DNA from 2 places in the Mycobacterium bourgelatii genome. Region 2 is predicted to be linked to the other one. Evidence: predicted binding sites of a transcription regulator. Region 2 holds the regulator's gene; the other holds the start of a gene.
What was found. The regulator HspR, encoded in region 2, represses chaperone genes until heat shock. The targets are predictions, from matches to a motif close to ANNTGAGTNNNNNNNACTCANNT.
Positions count from the first base shown of each region.

Region 1: the regulator HspR is predicted to act here: its motif matches at 2,814-2,836, upstream of lon (endopeptidase La).

Region 1 is NZ_BLKZ01000001.1:3,115,125-3,119,495, forward strand. Features, by position in the region: gene G6N68_RS13515 (hypothetical protein) at 1-288, opposite strand, end outside; gene lon (endopeptidase La) at 479-2,800, opposite strand; gene G6N68_RS13525 (sulfite exporter TauE/SafE family protein) at 2,942-3,745, opposite strand; gene G6N68_RS13530 (AraC family transcriptional regulator) at 3,838-4,371, shown strand, end outside.
Region 2 is NZ_BLKZ01000001.1:227,982-232,352, forward strand. Features, by position in the region: gene grpE (nucleotide exchange factor GrpE) at 1-141, shown strand, start outside; gene dnaJ (molecular chaperone DnaJ) at 183-1,352, shown strand; gene G6N68_RS00960 (heat shock protein transcriptional repressor HspR) at 1,352-1,735, shown strand; gene G6N68_RS00965 (PPE family protein) at 1,796-4,371, opposite strand, start outside.

The sequences.
Region 1 (4,371 bases), 2.9 Mb from region 2:
GTTGAAGACGACGGGCAACGCAACGTTGGTGTTGGGCGCGACCCAGGTGGCGGGCAGTCCGTAGCTAACCGGGTCGTTGTAATGCCCAGGCGGTGGGAACCCGTGTTGGCCGGGCGGAAGTGGGGTGCCTGGCCCATTGCAGTTCACACCCGGCCCACCGGGACAAACCGGTCCGGGAATACCCGGTATGTTCGGATCTGCTTGTGCCACACCGGCACCCAGCCCGAACGCGCCGAGCGCGAAACCGCCGGCCATCGCCGCTCCTGCCGCAAATTTCTTCAGTGTCATCCTTGAACTCCTTGTCGCACAGACCGGTTGACCAGTCCCATTGACTTGTTGCCCGAATACGCCCTCATCGAGCGCGATGACCCCCTGACACGCCTTGGTTACCCGGTCGGCGCGAGCCGAAAACAACCGACCGCGCGTCGTTTTAGACCGCCGCGCCGCCGAGCCGTGTCCGCGACATTCTGAGCAGGAACTATGCGGCGACCGTCGCGCCTTCCGACACCGGCTCCAGCGCCTGGGTGACGATGTCGGCCACATCGGTCATCGGCTTGACGTCCAAGGCGTCCAGCACCTCGGCGGGCACGTCATCCAGGTCCGGCTCGTTGCGCGCCGGAATGAACACCGTGGTCAATCCGGCCCGCTGGGCCGCCAGCAGCTTCTGCTTGACGCCGCCGATGGGCAGCACCCGGCCGTTCAGCGTGACCTCACCGGTCATGCCGACGTCCGCACGGACCCGCCGTCCGGTCGCCATGGACACCAGGGCCGTCACCATCGTGACACCGGCGGACGGGCCGTCCTTGGGCACCGCGCCGGCCGGCACGTGTAGGTGGATTCGCCGGTCCAACGCCACGGGATCGACGCCCAACTGCGCGGCGTGCGAGCGCACGTAGGACAGCGCGATCTGCGCCGACTCCTTCATCACGTCACCGAGCTGACCGGTTAGTTGCAGCCCTGACTCACCGTCGGTGGCGTTGGCCTCGATGTAGAGGACGTCCCCGCCCATTCCGGTGACGGCCAGGCCCGTGGCCACACCGGGCACCGCCGTGCGCTCGGCAGACTCGGGCGTGAACCGTGGCCGGCCCAGGTAGCTGACCAGGTCGGGCTCGTCGATCGTCACCGGCTCGCTGTTCTCGGCCAGCTTGGTGGTGACTTTGCGTAACGCCTTCGCCAGCAACCGCTCGAACTGCCGCACACCCGGCTCGCGGGTGTAGTCGGCGGCGATCTTGCGCAGCGCCGCCTCGGTGACGGTGACGTCCTCTTCGGTCAACGCCGCCCGCTCCCGTTGCCGCGGCAGCAGGTAGTCACGTGCGATGGCCACCTTGTCGTCCTCGGTGTAGCCGTCGATCTCCACCAACTCCATGCGGTCCAGCAGGGCGGACGGAATGTTCTCGACCACGTTGGCGGTGGCCAGGAACACCACGTCGGACAGGTCGAGGTCCAGATCCAGGTAGTGGTCGCGGAACGTGTGGTTCTGCGCCGGGTCGAGCACCTCGAGCAGCGCGGCGCTCGGGTCACCCCGGTAGTCCGAACCGACCTTGTCGATTTCGTCAAGCAGCACAACGGGATTCATCGATCCCGCTTCGCCGATGGCGCGCACGATGCGGCCCGGTAGCGCGCCGACGTAGGTGCGCCGGTGCCCGCGGATCTCGGCCTCGTCGCGCACCCCGCCCAACGCGACGCGCACGAACTTGCGGCCCAGCGCCCGGGCGACACTCTCACCCAGCGATGTCTTACCGACGCCTGGGGGACCGGCCAGCACCATCACCGCACCCGACCCACGACCGCCGACGATCTGCAGCCCGCGCTGTGCCCGCCGGGCGCGCACGGCAAGGTACTCGACGATGCGGTCCTTGACGTCCTGCAGCCCGTGGTGGTCGGCGTCGAGGATGGCCCGCGCCGCCGCCAGGTCCGTCGAATCCTCGGTCTTGGTGTTCCACGGCAGGTCCAGCACCGTGTCCAGCCAGGTGCGGATCCAGCCGCTCTCCGGACTCTGGTCGCTGGCCCGTTCCAGCTTGCTCACCTCACGCAGGGCGGCCTCGCGCACCTTTTCGGGAAGGTCGGCGGCCTCCACGCGGGCCCGGTAGTCGTCAGACCCGTCGGGTTCGCCCTCGCCCAACTCCTTGCGGATGGCGGCCAGCTGTTGACGCAGCAGGAACTCCTTCTGCGTCTTCTCCATGCCCTCGCGCACCTCTTCGGCGATCTTGTCGTTGACCTCGACTTCGGCCAGGTGATCGCCGGTCCACTTGATCAGGATGCGCAGCCGTTCGGCGACATCGGCGGTTTCCAGCAGCTGCCGCTTCTGCACACCGCTCAGGTACGACGCGTATCCCGACGTGTCGGCCAGCGCCGACGGGTCGGTCAGGCTGTTGACGTAGTCGATGATCTGCCAGGCCTCACGGCGCTGCAGCATCGCCAGCAGCAGCTTCTTGTATTCGGCGGCCAGCGACTTGACCTCGTCGGTGATTTCGGCTTGCGGGACTTCGGTCACCTCGACCCACAACGCGGCGCCCGGTCCGGTTGCCCCGGAACCGATGTGCGCACGCCGCTCGCCTCGCACGACGGCGGCCATGCCACCGCCGGCGATCCGACCGACCTGCACGATCTTTGCCAGCACACCGTAGGTGGGGTAGCGGTCCTCGAGCCGGGGCGCGATCAGCAATTGCCCCGAATCGCTGGCCCGAGCGGCGTCGATCGCCGCCTGTGCTGCGTCGTCGAGCTCGATCGGCACGACCATTCCGGGCAGCACGATGGTGTCGGTGACGAACAGCACGGGCACTGATATGGCATCAGCCATTTGATCCTCCAAAAGTTAAGTCTGTTCGGCTCAACCCTGGATCGCCCGCATTTGTTCCCGCACCCCACCCGACCCGCCGAGCAGCCGCAAAACCGCTGGATACCGGCGGAATCGGGGACTTTTGTGCCTGCTCGCGGGTGTCTAGGTGACCAACATCGCAATCAAGACCACTGCCAGCAGGACCAGATAGGCAATGGCGTGGACTCGATCCGACATGCATCCGGCGAGAACTCGCTTGGTGAGCGCGATGGTCGGCACCGACCCAGCCAGAAGGGCCGCCGCGGCGACCACGCTGACATAGCCGATCTGGCCCGCCTGGGACATCTCCGGATTCGCAATGGCGTAGACGACCGTCGCGGTGACAGCGACGGGCACGCTCATCGGATTTGCCATTGCGGTGGCGTCGGCCATGGCAACGCCCCTTCGCCGCAACAGCGGAACCGTGATAACACTCCCGCCGACACCGAGAACTCCTGCCACAGCGCCGATTCCGATGCCACCGAAAGTTGACGTTGCTGCCGGGAGCGGCTTTTCATCCTGGGTGCCATCCCGCGTGCCGAGAAATCCCTTCCGGACAATGCTGTCGATAAGGGTCGCGGCAATGTAAACGACGAACAAAATGCGCAGCAGTTTCTCGGGCGCCCAGTTGGCCGCGACCGCACCCAGCGCCGCACCTAGTGCGATGAAAGCCACTATGGGCCAGAGGTATTCGCTGCGAAGACGCCCCTGCCGGGCGCTGGCGACGGTCGCCGATGACGCATTGACCACCATGATCGCGGTAGAAGTGGCAACGGCAACGTGCATTGCGTCGACACCGCCTGCGGACCCGCCCACCGCGGCGTACACCGCGGGCACCGTGACAAAGCCGCCGCCGAAACCGAAAAGCACCGTAGTGAGCCCGGTAACAAATCCGACGGCGACAAGCATGACAACGAAACCGGCCACGCTGGTCACGGTAGGTTTCCACCCATGTGGCGCACAATCTTTATTCCGTCATAAAGCATTGATTTTGCGCCACTGATCGCTATCGTTTAGCAGTGCGGAACGTTGCGCTGGCCGATGTCGACGCCGTCGATCGTCCGGTGCTGGCGATCGGGACGGACTATCCGCCGCATTACCTGTTGAAATTTCACCGGCATCGCCGCGCGCAGTTCCTCTACGCCGCGACCGGGATCATGCTGGTCGACACTGCAGGGGCGAGCTGGACGGTGCCGACGCACCGGGCGGTGTTGATCCCCCCGGGCGTCGACCACCAAGTGCTGATGGACGACGTCAGCACGCGCAGCCTCTATATCGAACCCTTGGCTGTGCCGTGGTTTCCGAACAGGTGCCAAGTGGTCGACGTAGCGCCGCTGCTGCGGGCGCTGCTTCTCGCCGCGGTGGAACTGCCGGCCGAGTACGACCGCCATGGCCGCGACGGCGCATTGGTCGAGCTGATCCTGCACGAGATTCAATCCCTGACGGCGCTGCCGTTCGAACTACCGATGCCCCATCGAGACGATCTACGGGGCCAATGCCAGCGGTTCGCGTCGGCGCCCAGCATCCAGGAGATACCAACGCAGTGGGCGAAG
Region 2 (4,371 bases):
CACGCGCTCGTCGGCGTCGTCGACACGGTCGACACGCCTTCCGACAAGGCCGCGAAAGCGCCTGCTGCGGACCCCTTCGAGCAGATCCTCGAAAGCGAGCAGGCCGACTCCGGCGACAAAGACAGCGGTTCGGGCGAATAGGGCTCAAAATCAACGGGAAAGGTGAGAGGGGGTGACGCGACATGGCCCAGCGTGAATGGGTCGAAAAAGACTTCTACAAGGAGCTAGGCGTCTCTCCTGACGCTACTGAGGACCAGATCAAGAAGGCCTACCGCAAGCTGGCTTCGGAGTTCCATCCGGACAAGAATCCCGCGGGCGCAGAGCGTTTCAAGGCTGTGTCCGAGGCCTACAGCGTCTTGTCGGACGAGGCAAAGAAGAAGGAGTACGACGAAACGCGGCGGCTCTTCGCCGGCGGCGGTTTCGGTCGGCGGCGCTTTGACACCGGTGGTTTCGGCGGCTTCGGCGGCGGCGGCGACGGCGTTGAGTTCAACCTCAACGACCTGTTCGACGCCGCCAGCCGGGGCGGCGGCGCCAACATCGGCGACTTGTTCGGCGGCCTGTTCGGACGCGGCGCAAGTCCCCGGCCCAGCCGGCCGCGGCGCGGCAACGATCTGGAGACCGAGACCGAGCTCGATTTCGTCGAGGCCGCCAAGGGGGTGGCCATGCCGTTGCGGCTGACCAGTCCGGCACCGTGCACCAACTGCCACGGCAGCGGGGCGCGTCCGGGCACCAGCCCGAAGGTGTGTGCCACCTGCAACGGCGCCGGTGTGATCAACCGCAACCAGGGTGCGTTCGGCTTCTCCGAACCGTGCACCGACTGCCGGGGCAGTGGCTCGATCATCGAGCACCCCTGCGACGAGTGCAAAGGCACCGGAGTCACCACGCGTACCCGCACGATAAACGTGCGGATCCCGCCGGGCGTCGAGGACGGGCAGCGGATCCGGTTGGCCGGCCAGGGTGAGGCGGGCCTGCGCGGGGCGCCTTCGGGCGACCTGTACGTGACGGTTCACGTACGCCCGGACAAGGTGTTCGGGCGCGACGGCGACGACCTCACCGTGACGGTCCCGGTTAGCTTCCACGAATTGGCTTTGGGCTCAACGCTTTCGGTGCCCACCCTGGACGGTACCGTCGGGGTTCGGGTGCCGAAGGGCACCGCCGATGGCCGCATCCTGCGGGTCCGCGGTCGGGGTGTGCCCAAGCGCGGCGGCGGAAGTGGCGACCTGCTCGTCACCGTCAAGGTAGCCGTTCCGCCGAACCTGGAAGGCGCCGCCCAGGAGGCGCTGGAAACCTACGCGGCGGCCGAAAGAGCTAGTGGATTCAACCCAAGAGCGGGATGGGCAGGTAACCGCTGATGGCAAAAAACCAGAAGAGAGAAGAAGCCCGTACCTTCATGATCTCGGTGGCCGCCGAGCTGGCCGGAATGCACGCGCAGACCCTGCGCACCTACGACCGGCTCGGTCTGGTCAGTCCGCAGCGCACTTCCGGTGGCGGGCGGCGGTATTCCCAGCACGACGTGGAACTGCTGCGCGAGGTGCAGCGCCTATCGCAGGACGAGGGCGTCAACCTCGCCGGCATCAAGCGCATCATCGAGTTGACCAACCAGGTCGAGGCGTTGCAGTCGCGGTTGCACGAGATGTCTGAGGAACTGGCTGCCTTGCGCGCCAAGCAGCGCCGCGAAGTTGCGGTGGTGCCGAAGAGCACCGCCTTGGTCGTCTGGAAACCGCGCCACCGCTGAGCTGTGCCGCCGCTGACGCGGCGACTTCGCGCCCGGCTACGGCCGAATCGCCAGCCCGACTCAGGGCAGGACGTTGTCCTGCAGGATGCCGGAGAGGTGGTCGCCGTAGTTGCCGAAGCCGGAGATGAACGCCTGGGTCAGGATGTCCAGCACGGTGGTGTTGTAGAAGCCGGACATGAAGTTGCCCAGGTTCGCCCAGCCCGATTCCAGCGTGCCGAAGTTCTGGAAGCCCGACAGTCCTGGGCCACCGGCGTTGAACATGCCCGACACCTGGGCGAACGCGTTCCCGATACCCGACACGGCGCCGTCGACGGCGTCGTTGAAGAAGCCGGACGCGCCGCCCGCACCGGAGTTGAAGAAGCCCGACGACGGAGTGTCGGTCGAGTTGAAGAAGCCCGGTTGTCCCTGCCACCCGAAGCTGAGCTCGAACGGTCCCACGTTGCCCGCGCCGAGGAAGCTGAGCGGGTTCTGGATGACCATGTTGAGCGGCATCTCGGGGTTGAGGACGCTCGGATCGATCGTGTAGGGCCCGACCTCGACGGTGTAGATGTGGAACGGCGGAAGGGTGCCGCTGAGTACACATCCGACGAACGGGATGTAGATGATGCAGACCGTGATCTGCAGGCTGAGCGGAATGGAGAACTGGGACAGGGTGAACATGTCCTGGGTGATGGCATTGATCGTGCCGGTGATCGGAATCTCGATATTGCCCTGAACGTCGTAGTCCCAAGGGATCTCGGGAATGGTGGTCCGGTACTCGAAACCGCCCAGGCCCTGGTAGTCGCCTCGCCAGAAGGCGCCGTTGCTGTAGTTGCCGCCGATGAAGAAACCGGTGTTGACGTTGCCGGAGTTTCCGATACCGGTGTTGGAGTTGCCGGTGTTGAACCAACCGGTGTTGTAGTCGCCCTGGTTGAAGTCGCCGGTGTTGTAGTCGCCCGGGTTGAAGCTCCCGGTGTTGAAGTGGCCGGTGTTGTAGAAACCGGTGTTGAAGTTGCCGGTGTTGCCGATACCGGTGTTGACCATGCCGGCGTTGAAGAAGCCGGTGTTGACGGTGCCGGTGTTGCCGATGCCGGTGTTGTACTCGCCGGAGTTGAACAGGCCCCAGTTGCCGTTGCCGGAGTTGCCGATACCGAAGTTGTTGGTGCCGGAGTTGAACAGGCCGACGTTGCCGTCGCCCGAGTTCCAGCCGCCAAATCCGGTGAGCGCGTTGCCGGTAAGGCCGATGCCGATGTTCCCGTCGCCGGTGTTGCCGAAGCCGATGTTGTTGGTGCCGGTGTTGCCCCAACCGATGTTGAAGCTGCCGGTGTTGCCGAAGCCGATGTTCTGGATGGCCGCCGAGAGCCCCGGGCCGGCGTTGCCGAAGCCCCAGTTGCCGCTGCCGATGTTGCCCCAACCGATGTTGAAGCCGCCGATGTTGCCGCCGCCCAGGTTGTAGTCGCCGACATTGCCGTTGCCGATGTTGAAGGCGCCGATGTTGCCGCTGCCCACGTTGTAGACGCCGATGTCAGCGCTGCCGAAGTTCCAGAATCCGAGGTTGGCCAGGCCCACGTTGAAAGTCGTTGAGCTGGCACCGTCTTGGAACCAACCGGCCAGGAAGGAGCCGATGTTGTCGAATCCCGAGATGATGGACGGGTTTCCGGGGGTGCCGGTGCCGGTGTTGAGCCAACCGGAGATGGTGTTGCCGAGGTTGGCGAAGCCGGACTGCAGCGTCCCGTAGTTCTGCAAGCCAGAGTTGCCGACCAGCGCGGTGGCGAAGTTGAAGATGCCCGAGTTGTTGCCGAAGTTCTGCAGGCCCGACGCGCTGCCCTGGCCCCAGTTGAGGAAGCCCGACGACAGTCCGCTGGTCTGGTTGAAGAAGCCCGGCTGGGGCACCAGGTCGATGAGCGGGATGTAGGCGGGTCCGCCGCCGAAGTTGCCGACGATGTTGATGAGGGTTTGCGGGTTGCCGGGTCCGTACGGCGGGGGATTGCCGATGTTGATCGTGATCACCGCCGGGTTGGTGTCCCCGAAGCTCAAAGTGATCGGCGTGTTCTGCGGCGCGTTGACGTCGCCGCCGTGGAGGTTGATGGGGTTGACGTTGGCGATGACCGTGCCGCTGAGGATGCCCAGGTCCAACGTGCCGAAGGCGCCGAACGAAGGAATCGTGATCGCGGGGATGGACACCGGGGTGATGCTGACGGTGATCGGGATGTGGACCGGAACCTCGACCGTCAGGAAGCCGGTGGTCCGCTGCGCGACCATGGTGTAGTTGGCCCACAGCAGGCCTTGGCGGTCGGCGCGCCAGAGCATGCCGTTGTTCTGGCTGCCGGTGCTGAAGCTGCCGGTGTTGAAGTCGCCGACGTTGGCCCAGCCGGTGTTGTAGTTGCCGGGGTTGTAGGCACCGGTGTTGAAGTCGCCCAGGTTGGCCCAGCCGGTGTTGAAGGCGCCGAAGTTGAAGAGGCCGGTGTTGTAGTCGCCCGGGTTGACCAGACCGGTGTTGAAGTTGCCAGTGTTGAAGAAGCCCGAGTTCCAGGTGCCGGTGTTGCCGATCCCGGTGTTGCCGGTGCCGGTGTTGCCGATGCCCCAGTTTCCGGTGCCGGAGTTGCCGAATCCGACGTTGCCGGTGCCGGAGTTGAACAGGCCGATGTTGAAGCTGC